DNA from 4 places in the Nonomuraea sp. NPDC050153 genome. Region 4 is predicted to be linked to each of the others. Evidence: riboswitches for the same ligand, from Rfam matches in the RefSeq annotation. Region 4 holds a riboswitch; each other region holds the start of a gene.
What was found. A riboswitch is a leader RNA that binds a small molecule or an ion and turns the genes downstream of it on or off. The one in region 4 is predicted to bind cyclic di-AMP.
Positions count from the first base shown of each region.

Region 1: it holds a riboswitch for cyclic di-AMP, as region 4 does, so the genes downstream of both, ACIBQ1_RS25675 (C40 family peptidase) here and ACIBQ1_RS00330 (C40 family peptidase) in region 4, are expected to answer to the same signal.
Region 2: it holds a riboswitch for cyclic di-AMP, as region 4 does, so the genes downstream of both, ACIBQ1_RS28380 (hypothetical protein) here and ACIBQ1_RS00330 (C40 family peptidase) in region 4, are expected to answer to the same signal.
Region 3: it holds a riboswitch for cyclic di-AMP, as region 4 does, so the genes downstream of both, ACIBQ1_RS58130 (hypothetical protein) here and ACIBQ1_RS00330 (C40 family peptidase) in region 4, are expected to answer to the same signal.

Region 1 covers NZ_JBITJQ010000010.1:211,757-218,794, forward strand. Annotated here, with positions in the region: gene ACIBQ1_RS25655 (Lsr2 family protein) at 546-878, opposite strand; gene ACIBQ1_RS25660 (RDD family protein) at 1,394-1,882, opposite strand; gene ACIBQ1_RS25665 (RDD family protein) at 1,993-3,447, opposite strand; gene ACIBQ1_RS25670 (amino-acid N-acetyltransferase) at 3,533-4,102, opposite strand; cyclic di-AMP (ydaO/yuaA leader) riboswitch at 4,378-4,527, shown strand; gene ACIBQ1_RS25675 (C40 family peptidase) at 4,623-5,573, shown strand; gene ACIBQ1_RS25680 (LuxR C-terminal-related transcriptional regulator) at 5,599-5,811, opposite strand; gene ACIBQ1_RS25685 (winged helix-turn-helix transcriptional regulator) at 6,474-6,875, opposite strand; gene lysX (bifunctional lysylphosphatidylglycerol synthetase/lysine--tRNA ligase LysX) at 6,993-7,038, opposite strand, start outside.
Region 2 covers NZ_JBITJQ010000012.1:115,441-122,478, forward strand. Annotated here, with positions in the region: gene ACIBQ1_RS28365 (carbohydrate kinase family protein) at 1-402, shown strand, start outside; gene ACIBQ1_RS28370 (aminotransferase class III-fold pyridoxal phosphate-dependent enzyme) at 399-1,613, shown strand; gene ACIBQ1_RS28375 (alpha/beta fold hydrolase) at 1,610-2,455, opposite strand; gene ACIBQ1_RS28380 (hypothetical protein) at 2,495-3,184, opposite strand; cyclic di-AMP (ydaO/yuaA leader) riboswitch at 3,371-3,505, opposite strand; gene ACIBQ1_RS28385 (DUF5302 domain-containing protein) at 3,674-3,874, opposite strand; gene ACIBQ1_RS28390 (rod shape-determining protein) at 4,138-5,124, shown strand; gene ACIBQ1_RS28395 (hypothetical protein) at 5,177-5,626, shown strand; gene ACIBQ1_RS28400 (ABC transporter permease) at 5,735-6,955, opposite strand; gene ACIBQ1_RS28405 (ABC transporter ATP-binding protein) at 6,955-7,038, opposite strand, start outside.
Region 3 covers NZ_JBITJQ010000052.1:50,064-57,101, reverse strand. Annotated here, with positions in the region: gene ACIBQ1_RS58145 (helix-turn-helix transcriptional regulator) at 1-776, opposite strand, end outside; gene ACIBQ1_RS58140 (ATP-binding protein) at 1,010-1,486, shown strand; gene ACIBQ1_RS58135 (DinB family protein) at 1,532-2,035, opposite strand; gene ACIBQ1_RS58130 (hypothetical protein) at 2,067-3,029, opposite strand; cyclic di-AMP (ydaO/yuaA leader) riboswitch at 3,035-3,176, opposite strand; gene galT (galactose-1-phosphate uridylyltransferase) at 3,241-4,320, opposite strand; gene ACIBQ1_RS58120 (DeoR/GlpR family DNA-binding transcription regulator) at 4,317-5,096, opposite strand; gene ACIBQ1_RS58115 (50S ribosomal protein bL37) at 5,242-5,319, shown strand; gene ACIBQ1_RS58110 (TrpB-like pyridoxal phosphate-dependent enzyme) at 5,355-6,665, opposite strand; gene ACIBQ1_RS58105 (uridine kinase) at 6,704-7,038, opposite strand, start outside.
Region 4 covers NZ_JBITJQ010000001.1:61,347-68,384, forward strand. Annotated here, with positions in the region: gene ACIBQ1_RS00320 (NYN domain-containing protein) at 1-585, shown strand, start outside; gene ACIBQ1_RS00325 (NlpC/P60 family protein) at 715-1,689, shown strand; cyclic di-AMP (ydaO/yuaA leader) riboswitch at 2,150-2,314, shown strand; gene ACIBQ1_RS00330 (C40 family peptidase) at 2,388-2,903, shown strand; gene ACIBQ1_RS00335 (hypothetical protein) at 3,356-4,141, shown strand; gene ACIBQ1_RS00340 (M48 family metallopeptidase) at 4,153-5,607, shown strand; gene ACIBQ1_RS00345 (glycosyltransferase family 4 protein) at 5,637-6,722, shown strand; gene ACIBQ1_RS00350 (carbohydrate ABC transporter permease) at 6,723-7,038, opposite strand, start outside.

The sequences.
Region 1 (7,038 bases), on a different contig from region 4:
GCATTGTGCGCAGATGCCGGGGAACGGGGATTGTCCGAGCCGTGCTCGGGTTCGCGGGTTTTGCCCGCCGACGGGGATCCCGGCGCCCGCGGTATTGCCCGCCTCCGTGCATCCCCTCCGTCACGGCTTTACCCGGGAGCCGGTCACGGGTTTACGCTCGGTGAGATCACCGGTATACACGCGGCGCCGTCCGTAGATCGCTCCAAGGCTATACGGCGCCGGGTTTTCCGCTATGGCGCGTTCCATGAGCGCGGAGGAACGCTCATGACGTACGGACGCGAGCGTACGTTGAATGGGGCATGACCGCCCCACACGGCTTTCGGCGCGCGACTGCGGCGCCATCACATATGTGGACGCCCGCCGCCGAAACAGCGCCCGGGACGGAGCCGGAACATGCAGCCAAAACGCCCGCATATGTGCGCATGGAAGATCACCATCCGGACGTCCGGCTTTCGAGTTCCGGGCCCGGATAACGATCATGCGCTTATGGCGGCCGCCGGGGTCCTAGGCGAACGGCATAAGCGCATGGTCGATCGTTGACTCGCTCAGTGAGCCGCTTCGTACTTCTCGACGACCGTGGAGGCGATCCGCCCGCGCTCGCTGACCGGCAGGCCGTGGGCCTTGGCCCACTGCCGGATCTCCGAGCTCTTCTCGCGGCTCATCGCCCTGCTGCCGCCGCGACCGCGGCGACGCGTGGAGATGGCGCCCGCCCTGCGCGCGTGCTGCACGAAAGGCGTGAGCGCGTCCCTCAGCTTCTTCGCGTTAAGGTCGCTGAGGTCAATCTCATAGGACGAGCCGTCAATAGCGAAGCTGACCGTCTCATTGGCCTCGCCCCCATCGAGGTCATCGATGAGAATCTCCTGGATCTGCTTGGCCATCTACGCAATCCTTTCGCGGAGCATTGTTTCATTCGCCTGCCCAAACATATACCCGGAAAGGCGCGGAGACAATTCAGCGCAGCGGGGATTCGGCTGACTAGCCGATCAGTTCTGGCTCTCGGCCTGATCCTCGCGGTTTCGGCGGCCGCCCAGGGCCTCGGACCGGACCAACTTCACTACGCCAAAGATGAAGGCGCCGCCCACCACCACAGGGGGGATGAGCGCTGACAATACGTCTGTAAGGGCTTCCATTCGTCCTCGCCTCCACGGCTAGCGGGGTTTGGGGGGCGCATTATGCGGATGGGAGCGCGCCCGGGAGGAGCGCTGCGGCCCTCACGGCGCGCTGGGTGACTACCGTTCGCACCCGACCATAGCGGCGCACAGATGCCCTGCGCCTCGCGGGGCACCAACATCCGGCAACCCGGACGCCCCATAGCCTAATGCCAGTCTCTCCAGGCTCCTTACCGGATCAAGAGAAAATTTTTGGAATTGGCGTCCTGCCAGGCACGGATGGGTCAGCGAAGATCTTTTACCACACGTGTTCCGGCCAGCCTGTCGTGCGGACCGCGCTCCAGGGGCTTGTCGATCAGGATGAGCAGCCCCACGCAGAACAGGAGCATTCCGGCGAGCAGATTGACCACGGGAATGCCCATGAGCATGACAGGGCCCGGATAGACCAGGGACCGTTTGAGCAGCGCCCAGGCGGAGACGTGGGCCGGTGCCAGGCGAATCCCCATGATCGCCTTGCCGAACGTCCTGCCGCGCCGGTAATGGGCCGACCAGTCGTAGCCCGTATAAGCCAGCCCCGCCACCAGCCACGCGAACACCCCGGGCAGCCGCCCGTCGAACGCCTCCAGCATCCCGACAGTTCGGAAGATGCCCCACAGCGCGATGAACAGAATGTAATAGAACACTCCGAAGACGAACGCTTCAATCGCCCGGGCGGCGAGCCGTTCCCACCATTCCGCGGGCGGCGCGTCCGCCCGCGGCGGCGACCCGGCCATAACCCCCACCTCGCGTCATCAGCGGCCCAGGCTCCCCATTTTGGTACGGCCCCCGCACACAAAACAGGGACCGGCACGAAGCCGGCCCCTGCTTTTACCTGACGCTTGGACTACTTGATCTTCACCACCACGGTGTTGGCGACCTTGTCCGCGAACGTCTGCTGCAGCGGCTTGTCCCAGAGCTGCGAGGCGCCGTTGACGGCCACGGCCGCGTAGGCGAGCAGCGAGCTGAGGAAGCCCAGCGGGATGGCGCCGAGCGCGTAGCCACCCCACGTCACGCCGGCCCGCTTGAGCGCCGCATCGGTCGGCAGGCCGCCCGGCGACAGGGCCTGGCCCACGGGGACGACCTTGATGCCCATGACCATCTTGCCGACGGTCTGGCCCTTCGCCTTCAGCAGGAAGAAGTCGTAACCGACCCATAGGGCGGTCACGATGATCGTGATCAGGATGCCCACGACCACGCTCGAGAAGAAGCCGCTGCTGGCGCCGCTGCCCGAGACGTAGCTGGCCACGAGGATCGCCGTCAGGATGCCGCTGATGACGAGGTTCACGACGAAGAGGATGACCCCGTCGATGAGCCTGGCCACCAGACGCTGCCACCACTCCGCCAGCGGGGCCGGCGCGCCGGGCGGCTGCACGCCCACGGGGCCGGGCTGACCGTAGGCCTGGCCGTAGCCGGGCTGGCCGTACTGCTGCGCCTGCCCGTACTGCTGCTGGCCGTACTGCTGGTCGCCGTAGCCCTGCTGGGCGTAGCCGGGCTGGGACTGCTGGCCGTAGCCCTGCTGCCCGTACTGGCCCTGCTGGCCGTAGTCGGGCTGGGATTGGGGTTGCTGGCCGTACTGCTGCTGGCCGTAGTCCGGCTGGGACTGCGGCTGCTGGCCGTACTGCTGCTGGCCGTAGTCCGGCTGGGACTGCGGCTGCTGGCCGTACTGCTGCTGACCGTAGTCCGGCTGCGACTGGGGCTGCTGGCCGTACTGGCCCGAGGGCTGCTGCTGGCCGTAGCCCTGCTGCCCGTAGCCCTGCTGGGACGCCTGCTGCTGGCCGTAGCCCTGCTGGCCGTAACCGGGCTGGGACTGCTGCTGCTGGCCGTAACCGGGCTGGGACTGCTGCTGCTGGCCGTACTGCTGGCCATAGCCCTGCTGGCCCGACTGCGGCTGCTGCCCGTACTGCTGGCCGTAGTCAGGCTGCGAGGCCTGCTGCTGACCGTAGCCCTGCTGGCCGTAGTCAGGCTGGGACGCCTGCTGCTGGCCATAGCCCTGCTGGCCGTAGTCGGGCTGGGACTGCTGCTGCTGGCCGTACTGGGGCTGCTGGCCGTATTGCTGCTGCTGCCCGTACTGGGGTTGCTGACCGTACTGCTGCTGCTGGCCGTACTGCTGTTGCTGGCCATAGCCCTGCTGACCGTACGGGGGCTGCTGCCCGTAGGCATCGTCCGCCCGGTAGCCGATCACAGTCGCGTCCGGGTCGGGCTCGCCGGGGTGGCGGCCCGGGTTCTGCTGCCCGTACTGGGGGGGCGCAGAGTTGTCGCCGGATTCGTTCTGTGGATACGGCGGCTGTCCGGTACTCACCGTGTCACCTCGCTTCGAGTGCGCATGTGGCACGTGTCAGGACACATGCCTGTGCTGCCCAACGTATCGACATAGGTATCAACAATCACCTTTCCATCTGGTCAAGGTCCGCGTCACCCGATGTCAGGTGGAGCAGCATGCGGGTGTTGCCGAGTGTGTTCGGCTTGACGTGTTCAAGATCCAAAAACTCCGCCACACCCTCGTCGTACGAGGCCAGCAGTTCGGCGTACACCTCAGGGGAAACAGGTGTGCCCTGAATCGGGCGGAACCCCAGTCTCGCGAAGAAGTCGACCTCAAAAGTAAGACAGAATACACGCCGCAGACCCAAATCCTTAGCCTGCTGGATCAGTGCGGAGACGATCCGGTGGCCGACGCCCATCCCCCGGCACTCGGGATCCACGGCCACCGTGCGGACCTCGGCGAGGTCCTCCCAGAGCACGTGGAGCGCGCCGCAGCCGACGACCTGCCCGCCCCGCTCGGCCACCCAGAACTCCTGTACGTCCTCGTACAGGGTCACCGTGGCCTTTTCCAGGAGCCGAGGCCCCGCACCCGCATAGGTGTCCACCAGGCGCCTGACCATGCGCACGTCGCGCGTGCGGGCACGCCGGACCACCACCGCGGTCTCGGGCACTGTCAGTTCGGCCACCTGCTCCATGGTTCTCCAGGGTACAGATCTCATTACGGCTCAGCCCTAACTCCCATGTCTCGGCCCATCTTGTTACATCTTGTGGCCAGATGGGCGCGGGCCCTCGCCGCCGACTCCCGCCCATCGAAAGCGCGGACAAAGAGGGCATAGGACCTCTTCCGCACGGCTGTCCACGAGATCACCTTGTGACCCTTCGGTTGTGAAACCTCTACGGACTTGGCAGTTCTGGTTGAGCAGGAACCCGGAGTGCATTAGTGTCCAGCGACAATGCCCCCGCGTATCGCGCGGGAGGCACGCCCAATTCTCGCAAGGGAAGCCGGGGAACCGCCGGTGGCGACCTCCGACGCCACCACTGGGGTGAATCCGAGCCTCTCGGTAGGGCTGCTCCGGCCCGAACCCGTCAGCTAACCCGGTAGGCGTCTACGAGAGGAGCTGGTTGGTGAAGCGCACGCTCAGCGGTGGGGGGAAGTCGGCGGGCAAGCACGCCCGCCCTTCGGAACGGGCTCGGCGACCGCGCCGCTTCGGTGTGGTGAGTCTCACAGTCGCCGCGCTGCTGTTCGCCATCCCCGTCGGTTCGGCGTCCGCTGACCCCAAGCCCACGCTGAAGGATCTCGCCGACCAGGCCACGAAGCTGCACACCGACATCGAGACGCTGAGCGAGCAGTACAACGGCCAGCGGGAGAAGCTCAAGACCGCCAAGAAGGCCGCCGAGGCCGCGGAGAAGACGTTAACGAGCAGCGAGTCGGATCTGGCCGCCAAGCGCGCGAAAGCCGCCATGCTGGCCCAGAACGCCTACATCACCGGCGGCCTGAAGACCCTCGCCTTCACCACCTCCGACGACCCCGAAGGCTTCCTCAACCGCGCCGCGACCTCGTACGCGATGCAGGCCGAGCAGGGCGAGGAGATCAACGCCCTCACCAGGGCCATGGACACGGCCACCCGCGCCAGGGAGAGCGCCAAGGCACGCATAGCCGAGGTCCAGCAGCTCGTCACCGACATCGACTCCAAGCGCGACAGGATCACCAAGCTGGTGGCGAAGGTCGAGAGCAGCCTGTTCACGCGGGCTCTGGGCGAGGCCGGGCGCCCCGGCACGCGGGCCGTGCGCGTCAACCTCCCGATCCCGGGCTCCGGCAAGGCGGCCGAGGCCGCGCGGTGGGCGCTCACGCAGCAGCTCAAGCCGTACGTCTGGGGCGCCGAGGGCCCCAGCTCCTACGACTGCTCCGGGCTCGTCATGGCGGCCTTCCAGCGGGTGGGCATCTCGCTCCCGCACTACACCGGCGACCAGTGGACCGCCGGCAGGCACATCTCGCGCGAGGAACTCCGGCCGGGCGACCTGGTGTTCTTCTACAGCGACCTGCACCACGTGGGCATCTACATCGGCGGGGGCATGATGGTGCACGCCCCGCAGACGGGCGACGTCGTACGGATCGCGTCGATCGCGAGGCGGCCGTTCGCCGGCGCGGTGCGCATCGCCGACTGAGCCGCACCCCGGCGGTCCGCCGCGGCTAGATCAGCTGGCGGCGGGCTGCCCAGGCCACGGCCTCGATCGCGGTGGCCACGCCTATGCGGTCGCAGATGCCCCGCAACCTGCGGCGTACCGTGCGCCCGCTGATATCCAGCCGCCGCCCCACTCGATCAACCGTGACTCCCTTGGCCAGCTCCGCCAGCAGCGCCAAATCAGCATGGCTGAGCTCAACGCCTTCAGTGAGCACATCCATCGGGAGCCCTCCCCCCAACAGCAGAACTTGGACCTCACAGATGGGCCAAAGCCGCTCCTCGCAGACGGTAAACGCATCCTGGAAAGGTCGTCAAGCTCGACAATCGCCGCACTTGACGAGCGCTATTGACATGATCCGCTATATATGACGCACTCGCGATATGTCAGGACGGTGAGTGATCACATTGGGCCCTCCGGAATGGCCCTGACCAGCCTTCCGGTTTTCGATCAGTACGGTATGGATATTCCGCATGATCGATAAGCTCGATATCGCGGGGAGCGCGTCCGTGACGCGATCTTTCCGGCGCGCGACAAGCCACCAATCGCTCGCTTTGTACGGCACCGCCACACGATCCGCCCACCCAGGTCAGGCGGCCGGTTAAGCCAATTTGATCAATCCCGCAGGACAATTGCCGCCGGGGGTCTCGACCGGCGGGCCGGCGCCCGGCGGGTGGCCCGCCCGGTTGGCCGGGCCGTGCGACCTCGTTTCCGGGTGCCCGTACGCGGCGTGCAATGAGGCGATCACAGAGGCGGACGAGGCGCCGCGGACGCTCCCGGAGGCGGAGCGGGGCCTGCCTGCGCGACCTTGACGCGATGCTTACAAGCGTCTTCGGATCGGAAACCGGGCGGCCCAGAAGCCGGATTCCCGACAGCGGTGATCACTCAGCCGTTGGCGGAGTCGTAGCGGTCCCTGGCGGCCTCGACGTCCCCGATGTGCGTCTCGGCCCAGCTCTTGATCGCGGCCACCAGCGGCATCAGGCTCTCGCCCAGCGGGGTGAGCGCGTAGTCCACGCGTACCGGCACCGAGGGGGTGAGCGTGCGCGAGACCAGGCCGTCGCGCTCCAGGCCGCGCAGGGTCTGCGTGAGCATCTTCTGGCTGACGCCCGCGATGCGCCTGGACAGGTCGCCGTAGCGGCGCGGACGCTCCGAGAGCGCGGTGAGCAGGAGGGTGACCCATTTGTCGCTGAGGGTGTCGAGCAGCTTCCTGGAAGGGCATTGGGCGAAGTACGCGTCGAAGGTCTGCCTGGCCTCGTCGCGCCGCTCCGCCGCCGTCTTCGTGGCCACCCGATCGCCCCTTTCCACCCCTGCTTACTCCGAGAGGGTAACTCCCCGGAAAGGGGAGGGCGGGGGCGTGCGGCGGGCCGGTTGGGGGCGCCGCCGCACGCGCGAGCCGGGCGTGGGTCAGTGGGTGGGCTTGACCAGGGGGAAGAGGATGGTGTCGCGGATG
Region 2 (7,038 bases), on a different contig from region 4:
GACTTATTGGGAATGGCCCGCGCTTTCCTGCCGCACGTGGACTACGTGCTGCCGAACGAGTCGCAGGCCCTTCTCATGGCCGGCGCCTCCGACGTCCACGAGGCCGCCCGGACCCTGCTGGCCGACGGGCCGCGCGGCGTGCTCGTCACGCTGGGCGCCGCGGGCAGCCTCGTGGTCACCCCGGAGGGAGCGGAGACGGTGCCCGCACTCAAGGTGGACGTCGCGGACACGACCGGCTGCGGGGACGCGTACTGCGCAGGGTTCCTGACGGGGCTCCTACACGGGCAGGACGTGCTGACCGCGGCCCGCTGGGGCACGGCCGCCGCCGCCCACGTCGCCACGGGGCTCGGCTCCGACGCCGGCCTCACCGACCTCGACTCGACTCTAAGGATCCTCGGATGACCGACGCAGAACTCCGTCAGCGCGCCCTGAAGGTCGTCCCCGGCGGCATGTACGGGCACCTGAACGCCGCCCTCTTCGCCCCCGGATTCCCGCAGTTCTTCGAGCGCGGCGAGGGCTGCCGCCAGTGGGACGTGGACGGGCGCGAGTACATCGACTTCATGTGCAGCTGGGGCCCGGTCGTGCTCGGCCACCGCCACCCCCGCGTGGAGGAGGCCGCCGCCCGGCAGGCCGCGCTCGGCGACTGCCTCAACGGCCCCGGCCCGATCATGGTGGAGCTGGCCGAGCTGCTCGTGGACACCGTGCCCAGCGCCGACTGGGCGATGTTCTCCAAGAACGGCACCGACGCCACCACGCAGGCGCTCATGGTCGCCCGCGCCGCCACCGGGCGGACCAAGGTCCTGATGGCGCACGGCGCCTACCACGGGGCCGACCCCTGGTGCACGCCCTCCCTGGCGGGCACGACGCCCAACGAGCGGGCGGACCTGGTGGAGTTCACGTACAACTCACTGACGTCGCTGGAGGCCGCGGCGGCGACCGTGGAGGGCGACGTGGCGGCGATCATCGTGACGCCGTTCAAGCACGACTCGTTCGAGGACCAGGAGCTGGTGGAGCCCGCCTTCGCCCGGGGCGCCCGCGCCCTGGCCGACCGGCTCGGGGCCGCGCTGGTGATCGACGACGTGCGGGCCGGGTTCCGGGTCGACCTGCGCGGGTCCTGGGAGCCGTACGGCGTGCGGCCCGACCTGACCGCCTGGTCGAAGGCCATGGCGAACGGCTACCCGATCGCCGCCGTCACCGGCACGGACGCGCTGCGCGGACCGGCGCAGACGCTGTACTCGACGGGGTCGTTCTGGTTCTCGGCGGTCGCCATGGCGGCGGCCAAGGCGACCATCGAGACGCTGCGCGACACCGACGGCATCGGCGCCATGGAACGGGCGGGCACGCAGCTCCGCGAGGGGCTCTACGCGCAGGCCAAGTCCCACGGGTTCGTGGTGAACCAGACCGGCCCCGTCACGATCCCGTGGCTCAGCTTCGACGGGGACGCCGACCTGTCCGTCGCGATGTGGTGGAGCGACGCCTGCCTGCGGCACGGGGTCTACCTGCACCCGTGGCACAACTGGTTCATGTCGGCCGCGCACACGGAGGCGGACGTGGCCAGGGCGCTGGAGGGCACGGACCAGGCGTTCGCGGAGACCCGTGCCCACTTCGGCTAGGCGGCGGTGAGCTTGGCGATCTCCTGTACGACGGAGGGCCAGAGCGGGCGCGGCAGGTCGTGGCCCATGCCCGGGTAGGTCACCAGCCGGGCGCCCGGGATGGCCGTGGCCGTGGCCTGCCCGCCCGCGACCGGGATGAGCTGGTCCGCCTCCCCGTGCAGCACCAGCGCGGGCACCCCCACGCCGGCGAGCCCCGCCGTGCGGTCGCCCGAGGCCATGACGGCGGCCAGCTGCCGGGCCGTCCCGTCGGGGTCGAAGCAGCGGTCGAACGCGAGTCCGGCCAGCGTGGTGATCCGCTCGCGGTCCAGCTCGTATCCGGGCGAGCCGATGACCGACCAGGTCCGCACCGCCTGGGCCAGGACCGCCTCGCGGTCGGCGGGGGGCCTGGTCATGAGGGCGGCGAGCGCGGCGTCCGTGGGCGGGGCCACCGAGGGGCCGGGCGTGGACATGATCGAGGTCAGGGTCAGCACCCGGTCCGGGTGGCGGATGGCCAGTGCCTGGGCGATCATGCCGCCCATCGACGCCCCGACCACGTGGGCGGCGGGCCAGCCCAGCGCGTCCATGAGTCCGGCCGTGTCGTCGGCCAGGTCGTCCAGCAGATATGGCGAAGGCGCCCCCGCAGCGGGGACGCCCTTGTCGTGGAAGTGCGTGGACAGACCGGCGTCGCGGTTGTCGAACCGTACGACGTGATGTCCCTGGTCCGCCAGCAGCTCGCAGAGCCCTTCATCCCAGTGGATGAGCTGGGCACCGAGCCCCATGATGAGGAGCAGAGGGCGCCCGTCGTGCGAGCCGAAGCTCTCGTAGGCGATTTCGATGCCGTTCGCGGCCGCGCGGATGGTCACGAAGACCAGAATGACATTCTGGTCCGGGGTCCGTAAAGCTCAGCCCATGAGGAGGTTGCGGATGCGCTCACTGGCGAGCGCCACTCCGCCTCCCGCCACGGCCACGGCGCTGGCCACGACGGCGCCCGCGCCGGCGCTCCACTCTCCGGCCTCGCGCGCCGGAGGCACGGCCACGCCGCCCGCGGGGGGCTCGGCCGGATTGTCGTCGTGCTCGGACCAGGCGCGGGTCGAGAACGGCACCGGGTAGTTCTTCTTGCCGGGCCCGTCGCCCCACTTGGTGATGACGTAGTCGACCTTGATGTGCCCCTGGCCGCCGATGCCGTCGACGCCGAGCGTGTCGGTGTTGAACGTGCCGCCGGTCAGCTCCGCGAACGTCTTGCCGTCCAGGTCCAGCATGACCCCGTTGTTGGAGGGCACGCCCGGGCCGCGGTCGCCGACGAAGAAGGGTAGTTTCTTGCCGTCGTGGATCACGTAGCCCTCGGTCATGAGCGGCCAGCTCGGGCTGGCGGCCAGGCCTTTCTGCATGGGCTTGCCGCTGGCGGGCAGGCCGGTGTCCCCGGCGCGGCCCGAGGCGTCGTCCCAGAAGTACGAGGCCGTGGTCGAGCCCTTGAGCAGGACCTTCTCATCCGTGTTGGAGTCGGCGCGGGCCGCGGTGCAGGCGATCGTGAGAGCGCTGACGGCGGAGGCGGTGAGCAGAGCGAGGGTACGCAGGCCAAAACGTGCAGACATGAAAAGTAAAGTCCTTCGCGAGGGGGCAGGGAGGTTGCGCTCGCTTGAAAAAGGGCGTAGCAGGACAAAGCACCTGACGGGGGGAAAGCTACGCGGAGCGCGAAACAAGCCTGGAGAAGGGGCCGCTCAGAAGGCGGTCGTCATCACGCGGTTGGGGTGTTCTACGTGATCATTCATGTAATGCATATGTCCTCTCCATCTCGCCTACCGGGTTAGCTGACGGGTTCGGGCGTGGAGCTGCCCTACCGACGCAAAGTCGGATTCACCCCAGGGAGGTGGGTCCCCGGTTCCCGAGTGATCGGGATTCGGCGCCAGCCGGCTGGTCCCTTCTGGGTAAGGTCCACGCCACCGGCTGGTAAGTGGCCAACACTCTAACCACGTATTCCGGACAAACACAAACACTTCGTCATGAATCGGGCTAAAGATCTACCTGCCTTGACAATAGGAAAGGGGGCACGGCATTGCCGTACCCCCTGGAAATTCCCGGCCTCAGCCGCCGCTCTTGCGCCTGAACGATCTTTTACTCGCAGCCGGACCGTGCGCCCCGTGGATCTTCGATGGGTCGCCGCCCTTGCCACCGGCGCCCGAGTCCGCGTGCTGGTTACGCTTGCGCTCCAGCGCCTCGCGGAACTTGCGCTTCATCTCGTCCTCGGGAGTCTCGCCGACTTCCGGCTCCGGTGTATCCGCCATGAGGACCTCCATGGTGTTGGGGACTATCACAGCTTCGCACGGCGCCGCTTATGACGCGAAACTGGCCTCAACCCTCGCCTGCGGCGTGGCGAGCGCCTCCAGCCGCCTGCCCGGCATCACCACCAGCGCCACCAGGCCCTCAGGAGCGGCTGAGCCCGCCCGTTCAGGTAAAGGGGAACCACTCCGTTCCTGGTGTTGGGTTGGAACGGCCCAGGAAATAGACCCGGCATGCCCGCCACGACCGCCAAGCCCTCAGTCCTGTCATGAGTCTCCTCGGCCGCGACCTGGCGGTGGACCTCGGGGGCGCCCGCACGCGGATCTACGTCAGGGGCAAGGGCATCGTGCTCGACGAACCCTCCGCGGTGACGATCGACGCCCGTACCGGCAAGATCATCGGGTACGGCGCGGACGCCACGGGCGACGAGACATGCTGGCCGGTCAGCGGCGGCCTGCCGGCCGACGGCGACCTCGCCCGGCGGATGGTCAGGCACTTCCTGAGCAAGGTTCAGCGGCGTCCGCTCGCCAGGCCGCGCCTGGTCATGGCGCTGCCCGACGGGGCCACGCCGATCGAGCGGGCCGCGCTGCGCGACGTGGCGTACGAGGCGGAGGCCAGGCAGATCGTGCTGATCCCGCACTCGCTCGCCGCGGCGCTCGGCGCGGGCCTGCCGGTCGGTGACTACGTGGGAGGCATGGTCATCGACGTCGGGCGCGACTCCGCCAGGATCGCCGTGCTCTCCGGAGGGGAGGCCGTGGCCACGACGGCGGTCCCCAGCGGCGGCCGGGCCGTGAACCGGGCCATCGCCCGCCTGGTCGAACACGAGCACGGCCACACCCTCGACGAACACGAGGCGGAGACGGCCAAGCGCCACGCCGGCGGGAACTCGTCGCAGGAAGACGTGACCGTACGCACGCGGAACCCGGAAACCGGCCACGAGCACGCCGTACGGCTGCCCACGGAGCGGATCCGGGAGGCGGCGGCTCCGGCGATCGAGTCCATCGTGTGGGCGGCGATGGAGACCGTCGAACGCTGCCCCGCCGAACTGACCGCCGACCTCGGGGAGCGCGGCACGGTGCTGGTGGGGGGCGGCGCGCTGCTCGCGGGCCTCGCGCCGCGGCTGCGGGAGTCCCTGGGCATGCCGGTACGGCAGGCGGAACGGCCCCTGGAGTGCGTGGCCCTCGGCCTCGGCGCCTGCGCGAACGACCTGGGCCTGCTCGCCCGCCTCCGCGGCGGCCGCACCCGGCTCCGGTGATGTTTTCCGCCTTTTGCCGGTGACCCTGGGCGATCTCGGATATGGTCCGATCGTGCGCGCCTGCCGTCACGGCTTATCCGCGGCGCTCCTCTGCGTCGCGGCGATGACGGCCTGCACGGCGGCCTCCGAACTCCCCACCCTCGAAGACGCCGCCCGGCGACTCGACTCCGACGGCAGCGCCCTGCTCAGCGCCGCCGGCCTCCGCCTGTCGCCGGAGGCGCCGGTGGAGGACGATTCGTGCGTGCCCGGTCAGGTGCGGCGCTACTTCCGCGCCGAGAGCGACCTCGCCTCCGCCTCCACCGGGCTGCTCGCCCGGCTCCAGGCGATGGGGTACGACAGGGTGGTCGATGATCTGGATCTGCGGGATGGGGATCAGGATGTTTCGGTGTTGCGCAATCCTGAGACTCGGCTGACGTTCGAGCTGACCGTGCTGTCCGGCGACAGGCCCGGCGTGCGCGTCACCGGCAAGACAACCTGCTACACAACCGACTCACCACCGTAGGCGTGTCGTCGGCCGGAGGTGGGTGCCTGGCGTTGCCGCAACCGCATGGCCGCAGGCGCACCCCCTGGCCAGATGGGCCCGACGAGGGTCGGGCCCGGGTGTGGGAGGTCAAGGGGTGGACAGGGCCTCGGTCGGGGAGAGGCGGGAGGCGCGGATGGCCGGGTAGAGGCCGGCGGCGGCGCCGATGGCGAGGGTGGCGGCCAGGCCGCCACCGGTGGCCCAGGCCGGGACCACGGAGGGCCAGCCGCTGTACAGCGCGTACCCCATCGTGACCCCCGTCCCCAGGAGGATCCCCCCTCCCCCGCCCAGGCCCGACAACAGCAGCGACTCCGCGAGGAACTGGGTGCGGATCTGCCCCCGGGTGGCCCCGAGCGAGCGGCGGAGGCCGATTTCGGCGCGGCGTTCCAGCACCGAGATGACCATCGTGTTGGCCACCCCCACCCCGCCCACCAGCAGCGCCACGGCCCCCACCCCCAACAGGAGGTTGGCGAACGCCTGGCTGGTCGCCTGCTTGGCGGCCAGGGCGTCGGACGGGCGGGAGACGTCCACCTCGTTGGGCGCCTCCGGGTTGGCGGTGCCGGCCAGCACCTGGCGGACGGCCTCCAGCTTGGACTCCTCCGAGCGGGTGTAGAGCGTGGTCGGGTGCCCGTCGAAGCCCAGCCGGGACTCCGCCACCGGCCAGCCGACCAGGACGCCGCTGTCCAGTTCGGTGGCGAGCGCCACCGGGTTCATGACCCCGACGACCGCGAAGCGGACGCCGCCGATCACGACCTGCGTGTCGGGCCCGATCGAGCCGACGCCGAGCCGCTGGGCGGCGGAGGAGCCGAGCACGGCGGCCGGGTAGCGTTCGGTGGCGGCGTTGAGCCAGGTCCCGCCGCGCAGGGTCGCGCCGACGGTGGCGGGCAGGTCGAGGCGGGCCGCGTACGTGGTCATGCCGCCGGTCTGGGCCTCGGGGATCTGCTCCGACCGGTAGATCTTGGCGTCGCCGACGCGCCCGATCGACGAGGCCGCCTCGACGGGGCCGATCCGTTCGATCATCGCCTCCGCGTCCTTCGGCATCTGCGCGGCCTCGCCCATGAGCGTGGTGCCGGACGAGACCGTGAGCAGGTTGGTGCCGAGCGCGGAGAGCGTACGGTCCAGCTCGGCGCCCGACGAGGACGAGAGCCCGACCACGCTGACCATGGCCGCGATGCCGATGGCGATGCCGAGCGCCGACAGGAAGGCCCGCAACGGTCGCGTACGCAGGCCGACCGCCCCGACGCGCATCACGTCGCGGGGCCGCATCCTGGCCGGGGACAACTTCGGCCGGGCCACCTCCAAGACGGCCATCACACCACCTCCAGCGGGACCCGCGCGGTGTCGGAGATGATCCGGCCGTCGCGCATCCGCACCTGCCTGGGCAGGCTGGCGGC
Region 3 (7,038 bases), on a different contig from region 4:
CGGTCCACGTCCTCACGCTTGTCGAGGTAGAGCGCGCTGGCCAGCTGCTCGACGTACACCACGTCGGGCAGGTCGGTGTCGGGGAAGCGCAGGACGCTGAACGCCCCGCCTTCCGCGCTGTGCCCGCCGAAACTGAACGGCATGATCTGAATCGTGATTTTGGGCTGGCGCATCAAGTCGATGAGGTGCTCGATCTGGGCCCGCATCACCTCGACGCCACCGATGGGGCGTCGTAGCGCGGCCTCGTCGATCACGGCCCAGAACACTGGCCCGTCAGGTCTGTCGAACATCCGCTGGCGCTCCAGCCGGAGATCCACTCTTCTGGAGATCTCCTCGGCCCCGATCCCCGCCGATCCGGCGGTCACGACGGCCCTTGCGTACTCCTTGGTCTGCAGGAGTCCTGGCACGAACTGGACCTCGTAGGTCCTGATCCTGGCGGCGGCCTCTTCAAGGCCGACGTACGCCTGGAACCACGTGGGCAGGACATCGTTGAACCGGTGCCACCAACCAGGCTCGTTGGCGGTGGCCACCAGGTCGAGTACGGCGGAACGGGCCTGCTTGTCGACGACCCCGTAGAGGGTCAGCAGGTCCGCCACGTCCCGTTCTTTGAACCCCACTCGGCCCAGCTCCATGCGGCTGATCTTGGATTCCGAGCCACGGATGAGGTGGCCCGCCTCCTCACGAGTGACGTTCTTCGCTTCCCTGAGCTTACGCAGCTGGGAGCCCAGGAGGATGCGCAGCGCCGTCGGCCCGGAACCCGGCTGGTTCTGCGTCACTTTGCCTCCTATCAAGGTCCGCACACACAGTGACACCACATTGCCGGTTATGACAAGGTCTCAACCCCGTGTCCGATTCGCAGAGTTACGCCCCAAAACAGAGCTTGCTACTGCACAATGCAAGTGCACGTGCATTTGGGTCTTGCAGGTGCAGCGATCGTGACCCATGATGGCTTAGTGCATATTGGGCCAAACATGCACTAACTCGGGCTGAACGGGGAGGTATCGGCAGAATGGTGGAGGATCCTCTGGCCACTGCCGATGCCTTGCAGATCACCCGGGAAGTGGGCTTCGACCACCTCCTCATGGGCGGGAAGCCGTACACGACCTCGTGCCCGCTGCCCTTTCAGGCCGACTCCGTGAAGACGGCCAGGGACGTGACCCGCTCGACCCTGAAGGGCTGGGGCCTGCACGAACTGAGCGACGACGCCGCGCTGGTGGTCTCGGAGCTGGTCACGAACGCGGTGCGGTACGCGATGTACGCGGCGGGCCGGCGGGAGATCGAGCTCTTGCTGATGCGCGTACAGCCGCACGTGCTGCTGGCGGTGGCCGATCCCAGCGACGAGGTGCCGCGGCCCAAGGAGCCGGACTTCATCTCGGAGAACGGGCGCGGCCTCTACATCGTCGAGACCTACAGCCAGTGCTGGGGCTGGGACCCGCTGGCCCGCGGCGGCAAGGCCGTGTGGGCCTTGTTCCGCACCGAGCACTGATCCAGGACACTGATCCGGGGTCCTGATCCGGGCCCCGATCCCCCGTCAGTCGCCGATCGCCCCGTCGATGCGCTCGCGCAGCAGGTCCGCGTGACCGTTGTGCCGGGCGTACTCCTCGACCATGTGGATGAGGATGTAGCGGTGGGTGCAGGCCTGTCCGTTGCGGTCGCCGACGGCCTCCAGCGGCTTGGCGGCCGAGATGGCGCGGGCGCGCTCGATCTCCTCCTCCCACGTGGCGAAGGCCTCCTTGACGGAGGCGGTGTCCACCTCCTTGAAGTCGGCGTCGTTGTCGCGGTCCTTGTCCCAGAGCTTGGGAAGATCCTCGCCGTTCAGCACGCGGCGGAACCAGCTGCGTTCGACGTGCGCCATGTGCCTGACCAGGCCGAGCAGGGACAGGGTCGAGGGTGAGGCGGAGCGCAGGCGCAGCTGATCGTCCGACAGGCCCGCGCACTTGAAGGCGAGGGTGGCGCGGTGCCATTCGAGCCAGTTGTTCAGCGTGGTCCGCTCGTCGCCGGTGAGAGCCGGCGGGATCCGGGTGTCTTCAGTCACGATGTCCGACCTTAGGGCCCAATGCGCCGGTTCAGTACATAGAGATGTGGACGTGATCGAAGTGGTTCTCGGTGATGCTGCCGCGGTCCGACATCCCCCGCCAGCCCGAGCCCATGTTGATGCGCTGCTTCCAGATCACGTACTTGACGCCGAGCTTGCCCTTGTTCTTGAGCGCCCACTCCGCGATGCGGTCGCCCAGGGCGTTGTTGATGGCCGACGGCATCGAGCCGCCGCCGCTCATCATGAAGTCGCAGGCCCGCCCCAGCGGGTGCTCGCCGCTTGAGCCCGAGCGGAAGCAGCCCACCGTGAACGGCAGCTTGAAGTTCTTCTCCAGCTCCGCCTTCATCAGCCGCGTACGGGCCGTGATGTTGTCCGAGCCCGTGGGCAGCTCGGGCGCCCAACTGCCGTTGGACTGACGGCCGGGGCCGAACGGCACGAGGTCCTGGAGCTTCTTCTTGATGTCGTCGATGACGTCCTCGGCCTCGTCGCGCTGCTCGGACACGTCCTTGGCGTCCACGCCGATCCGGGCGGCGAGCGCGGCGGCCTCGTCGGAGGCCTTCTTCTTGTCGTCGCGGGCCTTGGCCACGCCCTGGACCAGCGCCTGCTGCTCGGCCGTCAGCTGTTCGAGCAGGGCGGCGCCACCCCCGTTCTGGACCATCAGGGCGGAGGGCAACGAGGGGTCGTGGTTCTGGTACCGCATCCTGGCGAGGTCGCCGACCCGCTGCTCGGCCGTGGCCAGCGCCTGCTCCGCGGCGGCCAGTCGCTCCTTGGCCGCCTTGGCGGCCGCCTGCGCCTTGGCCAGCTCGACCCGCTTGAGGTTGTACCTCTCGATGAGCTTGTCGACCTTGCCGTTGAGCTGCTTCAGCTGGGCGCGGAGCTGGGTCTCGGACGGCTTGGGGGCCGCCGAGGCCGAGGCCGCGGTCGCCGGCAGGAGGCCGACGGCGGCCGCGGCCAGGAGGCTGATGGCAAGGGCCGCGGGGGACGGAGCCGCCACGTGGATGTTCCTCTCCCTCTGCCGACCGGGTTAGCTGACGGGTTCGGGCTGGGAGCTGCGTGCCCTACCACCGAAGTGGATTCACCCCAGGTGCAAATGGGTCCCCGGCTCCCGGGCGACTCGCCCGGGATTAGGCGCGTGACTGCTGTTACGGCAGCCACAAAAGGGATATTAGTGGTAGATCACGAGTCACGCGACCCCCATTAGAAATCTAATAGTGATCTACCTGTGATCGAAGCATCCGTGCGGCCTCCTCCGGCAGCACATCGTTCACGAAGGCCCCCATCGCGGACTCCGACCCGGCCAGGTACTTGAGCTTGCCCGGCGCCCGCCTGATGCTGAACAGCTCCAGGTGCAGATAGCCGAGCTCGCGGTCCTGCCGCACGGGCGCCTGGTGCCAGGCCGAGATGTACGGCATCACCACGCCGAACAGGTCGTCGAAGGCCCTCAGCACCGAGGTGTAGAGCGGCGCGAACGCCGACCGCTCCTCCTCCGTCAGCGCGGCCAGATCGGGCACGTGCCGGTGCGGGTAGACGTGCACCTCGTACGGCCACCGCGCGGCGGCGGGCACGAACGCCGTCCACAGCTCGTTGGCGGCCACCACGCGCGTCCCGGCGGCCCGCTCGGCGGCCAGCACGTCGGCGAACAGGTTGCCCTTCGAGTAGCGCCTGGCGGCGGCGAGCTGGAGCTTGGTCCTGGGCGTGACGTACGGGTACGCGTAGATCTGGCCATGCGGATGGGCCAGCGTGATGCCGATCTCCTCGCCCCGGTTCTCGAAGCAGAACACCTGCTCCACGCCCTCGATCCCGGACAGCTCGGCCGTCCGGTCGGCCCACGCCTCCATGACCAGCTCCACCTGATCGCTGGAGAGCTTGGAGAAGGACGACGAATGCTCCGAGGTGAAACAGACCACCTCGCACCGCCCCACCCCCGGCCGGACCTCGCTCAGGCCCCCTGGATCCACATAAGTCCCGAAATTTCCGGAGAAGGAGGGGAATCGGTTCTCGAACACCGCCACGTCGTAGTCGTACGCCGGGACCTCCGTCGACCTCGTGGCCGACGACGGGCACAGCGGGCACTCGTTCGCCGAGCCGGTCGGCTGGAACGTGCGCGTCTGCCGGTGCCCCGCCATCGCGATCCATTCCTCGGTCAGCGGGTCGTACCGCAGCTCGGAGGCCACCGGCCGGGGGTCGAGCACCCGCCGGTCGATCGCGCTCCTGTCGGCGTCGTCCCGCCGATCGAAATAGATCAGCTCACGGCCGTCGGCCAGGTGGGTGATGGTGCGCTTCAAGGCGAGCCCTCCGCGATGATCAGTTCTCCGGCCCGTTCGGCCAGCTCCATGCGTGCGTCCTCAGGCAGCCCCGCGTCGCTGATGACCACGTCGGCCTCGGTCAGCTCGGCGATGGTGCTGATGCCGACCGTGTTCCACTTCGTGTGGTCGGCGGGGACCACCAGCCGGTGGGCGGCCGTCACCAGCTCCCTGTCGGTCTCCGACTCCAGCAGGTTGGGGGTGGTGAACCCGGCCCGCACGCTCATCCCGTGCACTCCGAGGAACAACGTGTCCACGTGCAGGCGGCGGATCGCCGCCACGGCCACCGGGCCCACCAGCGCGTCGGACGGCGTGCGTACGCCGCCGGTCAGCACGACCGTGCGGTCGGGACGCGGGTTGCGGTGGAAGACCTCGGCGACGGGGATCGAATTGGTGATCACGGTCAGCTCGGGGACGGCGATCAGGTGGCGGGCCAGCGCCCACGTGGTGGTGCCCGCCGAGAGCGCCACGGCCGTGCCGGGCCGGACGAGGCCGGCCGCGCGGCGCGCGATAGCCTCCTTCTCCTGCTGCTGGCGGGCCGACTTGGCGGTGAAGCCCGGCTCCTCGGTGGAGCCGGGGCCGAGGGCGGTGGCGCCGCCGTGCACCTTCTCCAGCAGCCCGCGCTCCGCCAGCACCTCAAGGTCGCGGCGGATGGTCATGTCGGACACGCCGAGCTCGCGGACCAGGTCCGCGACCCGGACACCGCCGTTGCTGCGCACGCGTTCGAGGATCGTCTGCTGACGCTGCTGTGCGAGCACGCCCGCTCCTTCCAACAGATTCCACCAAATTATGACACGAAATTGTTGGGGAATGTTAGTTCGCGTGCTGCGCTTGCGCTGGTCAGCGCGGGCGGGAGAGGCTCGTGGCGTACCCGATCATTGGCCGATCATCGGAGGCGAGCTTATGGCCAGGCGCGCGCGCAAGGGCAAGGCACGCAAGAAGAAGAAGGCGAACCACGGCAAGCGCCCCACGGCGCGTTGACCGGGTGGCCGCCTCTCACGGCGGCCACCCCGCCCTCATCCGGGCAGCTCGCTCAGCGCCTGCTCGATGCGGTCCTGCGGGAGCGTGTAGTCCTCCAGTCCCCCGGCCAGGTAGCGGTCGTACGCGCCCAGGTCGAAGTGGCCGTGGCCGCAGAGCGCCGTCAGGATCACCTTCTCCTCGCCGCTCTCCCTGCACAGCAGGGCCTCGGCGATCGTCTCCGCGAGCGCGTGCGTGGGCTCCGGGGCGGGCACGATGCCCTCGGTCCTGGCGAAGCGGACACCGGCCTCGAAACACTCGCTCTGGGCGCGGGTGACCGCCTCGAACAGGCCCAGCTCGTACATGTGCGACAGCAGCGGCGACATGCCGTGATAGCGCAGGCCGCCCGCGTGGATCGGGTCGGGGACGAACCCGTGCCCCAGCGTGTGCATCTTGAGCAGCGGCGTGAGGCCCGCGGTGTCGCCGAAGTCGTAGGCGTACACGCCGCGCGTGAACGACGGACAGGCGGCCGGCTCGACCGCCCTGAACACCGTCCGGATCCGCCCGGCCAACTTCTCGCGCAGGAACGGGAAGGTGAGGCCGGCGAAGTTCGAGCCGCCTCCGGTGCAGCCGATGACCAGGTCCGGCATCTCGGGCAGCTGTCGCAGCGCCTCCTCGCCGATCACGGTCTGGTGCATGAGCACGTGGTTGAGGACCGAGCCGAGCGCGTAGCGGGCGTCGGGCGTGGCGGCGGCCACCTCGACGGCCTCGCTGATCGCGATCCCCAGGCTTCCGGGCGAGTCCGGGTCGTCCGCCAGGACCTTGCTGCCCGAGCCGGTGACGGGTGACGGGCTGGCGTGGACGGTGGCGCCGTACACCTGCATGAGAGAGCGGCGGTACGGCTTCTGGTCGTACGAGGCGCGCACCATCCAGACCTGGCACTCGACGTCGAACTGGGAGCAGGCGAACGCCAGGGCCGACCCCCACTGCCCGGCGCCGGTCTCCGTGGTCAGCAGCCGCACGCCTTCGCGGGCGTTGTAGTACGCCTGGGGCACGGCCGTGTTCGCCTTGTGCGAGCCCGCGGGCGAGACGCCCTCGTACTTGTAGTAGATCCTGGCCGGCGTGCCGAGCGCCTTCTCCAGCCGGCGGGCCCGGATCAGCGGCGTCGGCCGCCAGAGCCGGTAGACGTCGAGCACCTCTTGCGGGATCGGGACGAACCGCTCACCGCTCACCTCCTGCCCGATCAGCTCCATCGGGAAGAGCGGAGCCAGGTCGCCGGGCCCCACGGGCTCGCGCGTCGCCGGATGCAGCGGCGGCGGAGGCGGAGCGGGCAGGTCGGGAACGATGTTGTACCAGTCGCTGGGGATCATCGCCCCAGTCTGCGCCGCTCACGCTCCGCATTCCAGCATCACGCGTCGCGGGTCATGACGGCCGGCCTGCCGGGGTGATCGGCCCTGACCACGACGTCGGCGGCCTGCTGGGGCCGTGCCTCACGCTCGTACCGCTCGTACGCGGGCAGCCGCCACCGCTCGTCCTCGGGGGTCCCGCGCTCCAGTGCCCCCGCCGACAACCACACGTGCACGCTCACCTCGAACGCCAGCCCCCGTCCCAGCAGCAGCGTCCCGTCCACGACCAGCGCGCCGCCCGGGGGCAGCTCCTCGTACGGCGCCCGGTACGCCCGGTCGACGCGGCTGTCCCAGAGCCGCGGCAGCACCCGTCCCGAGCCGCCCTCGTCCAAGGGCT
Region 4 (7,038 bases):
GAGGACGCCCGCATCAGGGTGCTGCTCGACGCGCTGCAGGACGCCTCGGCCGGGCTGCGCAGGGAGCTCGCGCTGCCCACGACGATCAGCCGGCCCGCCGATTCGGTCGCCGCGATCACCGGTGAGCGGCCCGGCGTGCGGGGGGTTCCCGCGCGGGCGCTGGCCGACGACGACCCGCAGCTCCTCGACCAGCTCCTGGCCCTGCCCCAGGTCCACCTGATCATCGACGGCTACAACGTGACCAAGACCGGCTACGGCACGCTCACCCTCGCCGACCAGCGCAACCGGCTCATGACCGGGCTCGGCGGGCTGGTGGCGCAGACCAGGGTCGAGGTGACGGTCGTGTTCGACGGGGCTGAGCTCAACTCCCCGGTGCAGGTGGTGGCGCCGCGCGGGGTGCGGGTGCTGTTCAGCCAGCCGGGGGAGATCGCCGACGACCTGATCCGCCAGCTCGTCCGCGCCGAGCCGCCCGGCCGGGCCATGGCCGTGGTGTCGTCGGACCGCGAGGTGGCCGAGTCCGTCAGGCGGATGGGAGCCAGACCCGTTCCGTCTGGTTTGCTGCTGCGCAGGCTGGGCCGGGCCTAGATTACGGGGACCCCTTGTGGGGACCGTTACGGGCGGATTTGTCGCATCACGATTGAGCAGATTAGGGGATGCCTCCCCTGCCACTTCTGTACTATTTCGCCCCAGATATCATCCCTGGGAGGCGACGCAGTGAGGTTTGGCAGGGTGCCGGTGGCCGCGGGTCTCGCGTTCGGGCTGGTCCTGTCCCCTGTGGGAGCCGCCGTCGCTGATCCCAAGCCCACCCTCGGACAGGCCAAGGCCAAGCTCGAAAAGCTCAACGACAAGGCCGACAAGGTCGTCGACCGCTTCAACACGGCCGCCGAGCGGTTGAAGGCCGCCAAGGCCACGTACACGAAGCTGAACGAGCGTTACAAGACCAAGCTGGCGACGGTCGCGGACCTGCGTTCCCAGGTGATCGGCATGGCCGTCGACAGCTACAAGCTCGGCACCGACGTGACCTCCCTGCCCGGCCTGATGAGCGCGGACCGCCCCGACGACTTCCTGATGGGCCTGGCGCTGGCCGGGCAGATGTCGCGGGAGCGGGCGGAGAAGCTGGCCGTGTTCGACCGCGAGAACCGCGGGCTGAAGGCCGAGCGCGACAAGGCGGAGGAGGCGCTGGAGGCGGCCGACAGGGAGCGGGACGGGGTGGAGAAGGAGCGCTCGGAGATCATGAAGCTGATCGCCGAGCAGAAGAAGCTCCTGAAGAAGCTGGGCGCCTACAACCCCGGCAACCCCAACAGCGTCGGCATCCAGTACACCGGCCCCGCGTCGGGCAACGCCGCCGCAGTCCTGCGCTTCGCCTTCGCCCAGGTGGGCAAGCCGTACGTGTTCGGCGGGACGGGGCCGGGCGGCTGGGACTGCTCGGGCCTGACCCAGGCGTCGTGGCGGGCCGCGGGCGTGTCGCTGCCGCGTACGACCTGGCAGCAGTGGGCCTGGGGCGCCGGTCGCAAGGTCTCACTGAACGCCCTCCAGCCGGGGGACCTCATCTTCAGTTCGAGCTTGGGTCACGTCAGTATCTACGCCGGTGACGGGAAAATCGTTCACGCGCCCCAGACAGGCGACGTGGTCAAGGTCGTCAAGCTCTCGTCGTACGGCGGCCGCCTGGTGGGCGCCATCCGCCCGTAGTCGGAGTGCCAGGATCCGCTCGTTCCGGCCACCGCCGGCCCCGTTTCAGGGCTTCTACGATGCTGGATCGTTGACGTCGTCAACTGAACCACGTTCGGTCCTGGCAGGCGGGCGGGAACGCTCCATGCGGGCGATGGGCCGCGCGGAAGCCACTAAAAGTGTGACAAACGCGACAATTGGGGCCTGACAAACGGGCGTGAAAACAAATGTGAGCAGTGTCACATTTAGGTAACGGAACCTGGTGTTCCAGCAGGGATTTTCATCCTTACTGACTCCACTATCTGATCTTTACAGCCGGTGTCCCGCTTTGCCGATCCTTGACCCTTCGGCGTAGCTTCTGGCGACGTCGCGGTGAACAAGCCATGTCCTCCGCGAACCCGCATCGGTCCCTCCCGATGTGAGACAGATAAAGATCCGCTGGTCAACCGCTCAAATGTCCCCATATCAACACATTGATCGGGCGGTTGGCCTGCCGAGTCCGTGCAGCCAGGAGGCACGGAGCCGGGGACCCAGCGATCCCAGTTCCCCAGGGATCAGGGGGTGAATCGGCGCGCAGATCGCGCCGTAGGGCGACTTCCAGGCCCGAATCCGTCAGCTAACCCGGTAGGCATTCGTGGAAGAGTCAAGGAGAAATCCTGTCTACCTCCCTGCATAACCCCCGTCTGTCCAGAATTGCCCTGAGTGGCGTAGCGCTCACGATGACCGTGACGGCCGGAGGTGCGATCCTCCATGCCCCAACGGCTCAGGCGGCCACGACCGAGTCGGCTTCGACGGCCAAGGCGGTCACGACCGCCCGGACCTCGAAGACGCTCTCGGCCTCCGCGCTGAGGGCGGCCAAGGTCGCTCGTCAGAAGGCGAAGGCCCGCAAGGCCGTCGCCGTGGCCAAGGACCAGGTCGGTGACCCGTACCGTTACGGAGCCACAGGTCCCGGTTCGTTCGACTGCTCCGGCCTCGTCCAGTACGCCTGGAAGAAGGCCGGGGTGAAGCTCCCGCGCGTGGCGAGCAGCCAGTTCGTGCGCACCAAGAGCAAGGTCTCGTGGCGGAACCTCCAGCCCGGTGACCTGATGTTCTTCAGGGGGCTCGGCCATGTGGGCATGTACGTCGGCAAGGGCAAGATGGTCCATTCGCCCAGGACAGGCGAACGGGTACGCATCGACAAGCTGGGTGGATGGCGGCGGGCGTCGTTCGTCGGCGCTGTCCGTCCCGGCATGTGAAGAAGCCCCGCCCGGATCCTCGTATTCGGGCGGGGCTCTCCCGTTTCCCGGGGCTGAGCTCCCTCCACCCGGCACGGCGCCACTCCGCCACACGCAGGCCCTTCAGAGCGAGGTCTGCCGCCCCGGCACGGCCCCCACCGCAACGACGCCCCACGGTCTGCGCGCCGCGGCGGCCCTACGTCCGCTCCCCGCGCCTCCGTTCCCCGCGCCTCCGCGGCCCTGTGGGCGCGGCTGGGGGCTCGTGGCTTGGAATTGCGCGCTGAGGGCGGTGGGAGGGCCTTGCGCTTGACCCTGCCCCTGCCTGGCGCCCCATGGGGGAGCGGGCTCACGGTGCGCGGCTCCTTGGGGGCGATCCCCGGTTCGGCGTCACTGGCGCGACGGGCCGGCTTGCGGGCGTTGGGCGGCTACGATCGAGCATCGTGTCAGGGCAGGTGAGTCGGCGGAGCGCGATCGTGTCCACCCTGCTCCTCGCCCTCGCCCCAGCCAGTGCCCCCACCCCCGATTCCCCCATCCTTCCCTCCGGAGTGCGTGGCCTGTGGGGGGATGGTGAGGTCGTGGTGCGCGGGGTGCGGTCCGTCGTCGTCGGGCAGCGCGCCCCGCGTGGCGAGCTCGATGAGATCGCGCGCCGGGCTGATCGGGCGGGGTGGCGGGTGTCGGCCGTACTCGGGGGGCCACTACGACCGCTCGTCGTCGTTCCGGCCTCCGCCTCCGAGGCGGCCGGGCTGGCAGGGGTGGGGCGGGTCGACGGGCTGGCGGCGGTGGCCGATCGCGGGCGCGTGATCATCGTCCCCGAGTATTTCGCCAGGCTGAACTCCACCGGCAAGGACGTCGTGCTCGCTCACGAGCTCACCCACGTCGTGGCCGGCACCGACCACCTGCCCCCATGGCTCTATGAGGGGTTCGCCGACTATGTCGGTTACCGCGACTCCGGGCTGCCCGTGCGGACCGCGGCCGCCGAGCTCGCCGCCGAGGTGCGGGCCGGGAGGCTGCCGGGGGAATTGCCGGGACCTGCGGCTTTCGCGGCTGACGGCCGGGACCCCGTCCGGCTCGCGCGGGCGTACCAGGAGGCTTGGCTGGCGTGTCGCTTCCTCGCTGACCGGTTCGGTGAGGGGACGCTTGTGAGGCTCTACCGTGAGGCCCGGGTGGACGGCGTGGATCGAGCACTCGCCGCGCTCGGACTCTCCGCGGCCACGCTGACGGAACGGTGGCGCGACTACGTGCGGGACCAGCTCGCGTGAGGGGGAGGCAGATGGGCGAACGGAGAGACGTGGACGACGCGTCGCAAGGGGCGTCGAAGGAGGGCGAGGAGGCCGAGAGCGCGGTGGCGGCCCCGGAGGCCGAGAAAGGGGAGAGTGTCGGCCTGGTGGCCGGTGGCGGCGGGGGCAGGGTGTCCGTGAAGAGGGAAAGGCGGGGGCCTGGTGAGGAGGTGTCCGTGAGTGGGGGAGGACCGCGGGAGCCCGGCGACGAGCGCCGGTTGCGGCGGCAGGCGGCGCTGGCGGCCCTGCTGCTCGGCCTGGTGATAGCGGCCGTGGCCGCCTTCAGCACCCCCTGGCACCTGCTGACCTCGGGACCGCCCGACCCGGCCCGTGACTTCACCGCCGCGCAGATCGCCAAGTCCCAGGCGTTCGACGCGGCCGTCACCCTGCCCAGCTATGCCTCGCTGGCCCTCACGCTCATCATCGCCGGGCTGTTCGTCGCCACCCCGCTCGGCGCGAAGCTGGTGGGATGGCTCAGAGGCCCCTGGTGGCTGCGGGTGGTGCTGGGCGTCCTGGTCATCACGCTCTTCTCCCAGCTGATCAAGCTGCCCATCTCCATCTGGGTCGAGACGCTGCTGCGCGACTACGGCCTGTCCATCCAGTCCTGGGGATCCTGGTCCGGCGACCGGCTCAAGAACATAGGCGTCGACGCGTTCATGCTCTGCCTGATGCTGCTGGTGCTCGTGGCGCTGGCCCGCAGGTTCAGGCGCTGGTGGATCCCGGCCGCCGTGGGCGCGTTCGCGCTGACGGTGATCGCGTCGTTCGTCTACCCGGTGGTGTTCGAGCCGCTGTTCAACGACTTCACGACCATGGAGCAGGGTCAGCTCCGCACCGACCTGCTGGCCATGGCCCAGCGCGACGGCGTGCCGGTCGAGGACGTGCTGGTCGCCGACGCCTCGCGCAGGACGACGGCGCTCAACGCGTACGTGTCGGGGTTCGGCGCCACGCGCCGGATCGTCGTCTACGACACGCTGCTCAAGGCCCCGAAGTCCGAGGTCGAGCTGGTCGTGGCGCACGAGCTGGGCCACGCCAAGGCCGACGACGTGCTCTACGGCACGTTCATCGGCGCTCTGGGCGCGGCGCTGGGCGCGATCCTGCTGTTCCTGGTGTTCGACCTGCTGCGCCGCCGCACCGGCGTCAGAAGCCTCGCCGACCCGCGCGCGATCGGCGCGGTCGTGGGCCTGATGACCTTCGGCTCGCTGATCATGAGCCCCGCCGAGAACCTGATCAGCCGCCAGATCGAGGCCAGGGCCGACCTGCACGCGCTGGACCTCACGCACGACCCGGCCACGTTCATCGCGATGCAGAAACGCCTGGCAGTCACCAATATTTCCGACTTGTCGCCGGATGCGGTGGAATATGTGCTCTATGCCTCCCATCCATCCAGCCCCGAGCGCATCGCGATGGCCCGCGCATGGGCCAAGCTGAACGGCGTCCCCGTGCGGTGACACGTGCGGTGACACGCGTGACGCCCGGCGTGCCCAAGGTGCTCGTCGTCACGAACGACTTCCCGCCCAGGCCGGGCGGCATCCAGTCGTTCGTGCACGGTCTCGCGCTGCGCACGCCGGGCGTGGTCGTCTACGCGCCCGCCTGGCCGGGCTGCGAGGAGTTCGACGAGCGCCAGCCGTTCCCGATCGTGCGGCATCCGACGCGGCTCATGTTGCCGACGCCGGCCGTCGCCCGCAGGGCGGCGCGGCTGGTGGCCGAGCACCGCGTGGAGACCGTGGTGTTCGGGGCGGCGGCGCCGCTCGGGCTGCTCGCGCCCCGCCTGCGCCGGGCGGGCGCGCGGCGCGTGGTGATGCTCACCCACGGCCACGAGGCGTCGTGGGCGAGCGCTCCGGGCTTCCGCGCCGTGCTGCGCAGGATCGGCGGGCACGCCGACGTGGTGACCTACCTGGGCGAGTACACGCGGGGCCGCCTGGTCGCCGCCGTCCGGCCGGACAAGCTCGTACGCCTGGCGCCCGGCGTGGACGTCGGCCAGTTCCGGCCCGACGCGCCCAAGGCCGAGCTGGGCCTGGACGGCAGGCCGGTGGTCGTGTGCGTGTCGCGGCTGGTGCCGAGGAAGGGCCAGGACCAGCTCATCAGGGCCTGGCCCCAGGTGCTGCGCTCGGTGCCGGAGGCGGTGCTGCTGCTGGTGGGCGGCGGGTCCCACGGCAGGACGCTGGAACGCCTGGCGGCGGGGCGGGAGTCGATCAGATTCACCGGCACGGTGCCGGCCGCGAGCCTGCCCGGCTATTACGCCGCCGCCGACGTGTTCGCGATGCCGTGCCGTACCCGGTGGAGGGGGGTGGACGTGGAAGGGCTCGGGATCGTGTTCCTGGAGGCGTCCGCCACGGGGCTGCCGGTGGTGGCGGGGGCGTCCGGCGGCGCGCCCGACGCCGTGCGGCCCGGCGAGACGGGGCTGGTCGTGGACGGCGAGGACGCGGGCGAGGTGGCCCAGGCGATCGTCGAGCTGCTGACCGACCCGGCGAAAGCCCGCAAGATGGGCGCGGGCGGGCGTGACTGGATCGCCCGCGAATGGGCGTGGGACCACGTGGCCGCCCGCTTCCACACTCTCCTCTAGCTAGCCCTTGGTGGCCCCCAGCGTCAGACCGGCGACGAACTGCTTGTGCAGGAGCTGGAAGACGATCAGCGTGGGCAGCGCCACCAGCACCGACCCGGCGGCCAGCAGGTTGTAGTCGGTGAAGAACTGGCCGCGCAGGTTGTTCAGCGCGGAGGTGACCGGCAGTTTGTCGCCCGACGACATGAGCACCAGCGCCCACAGGAAGTCGTTGTACATCCAGGTGAACTGCAGCGTGGACAGCGCAGCCAGCACCGGACGGCACAGCGGCAGCGTCAGCCGCCAGTACCGCTTCCACACCGAGGCCCCGTCCACCAGC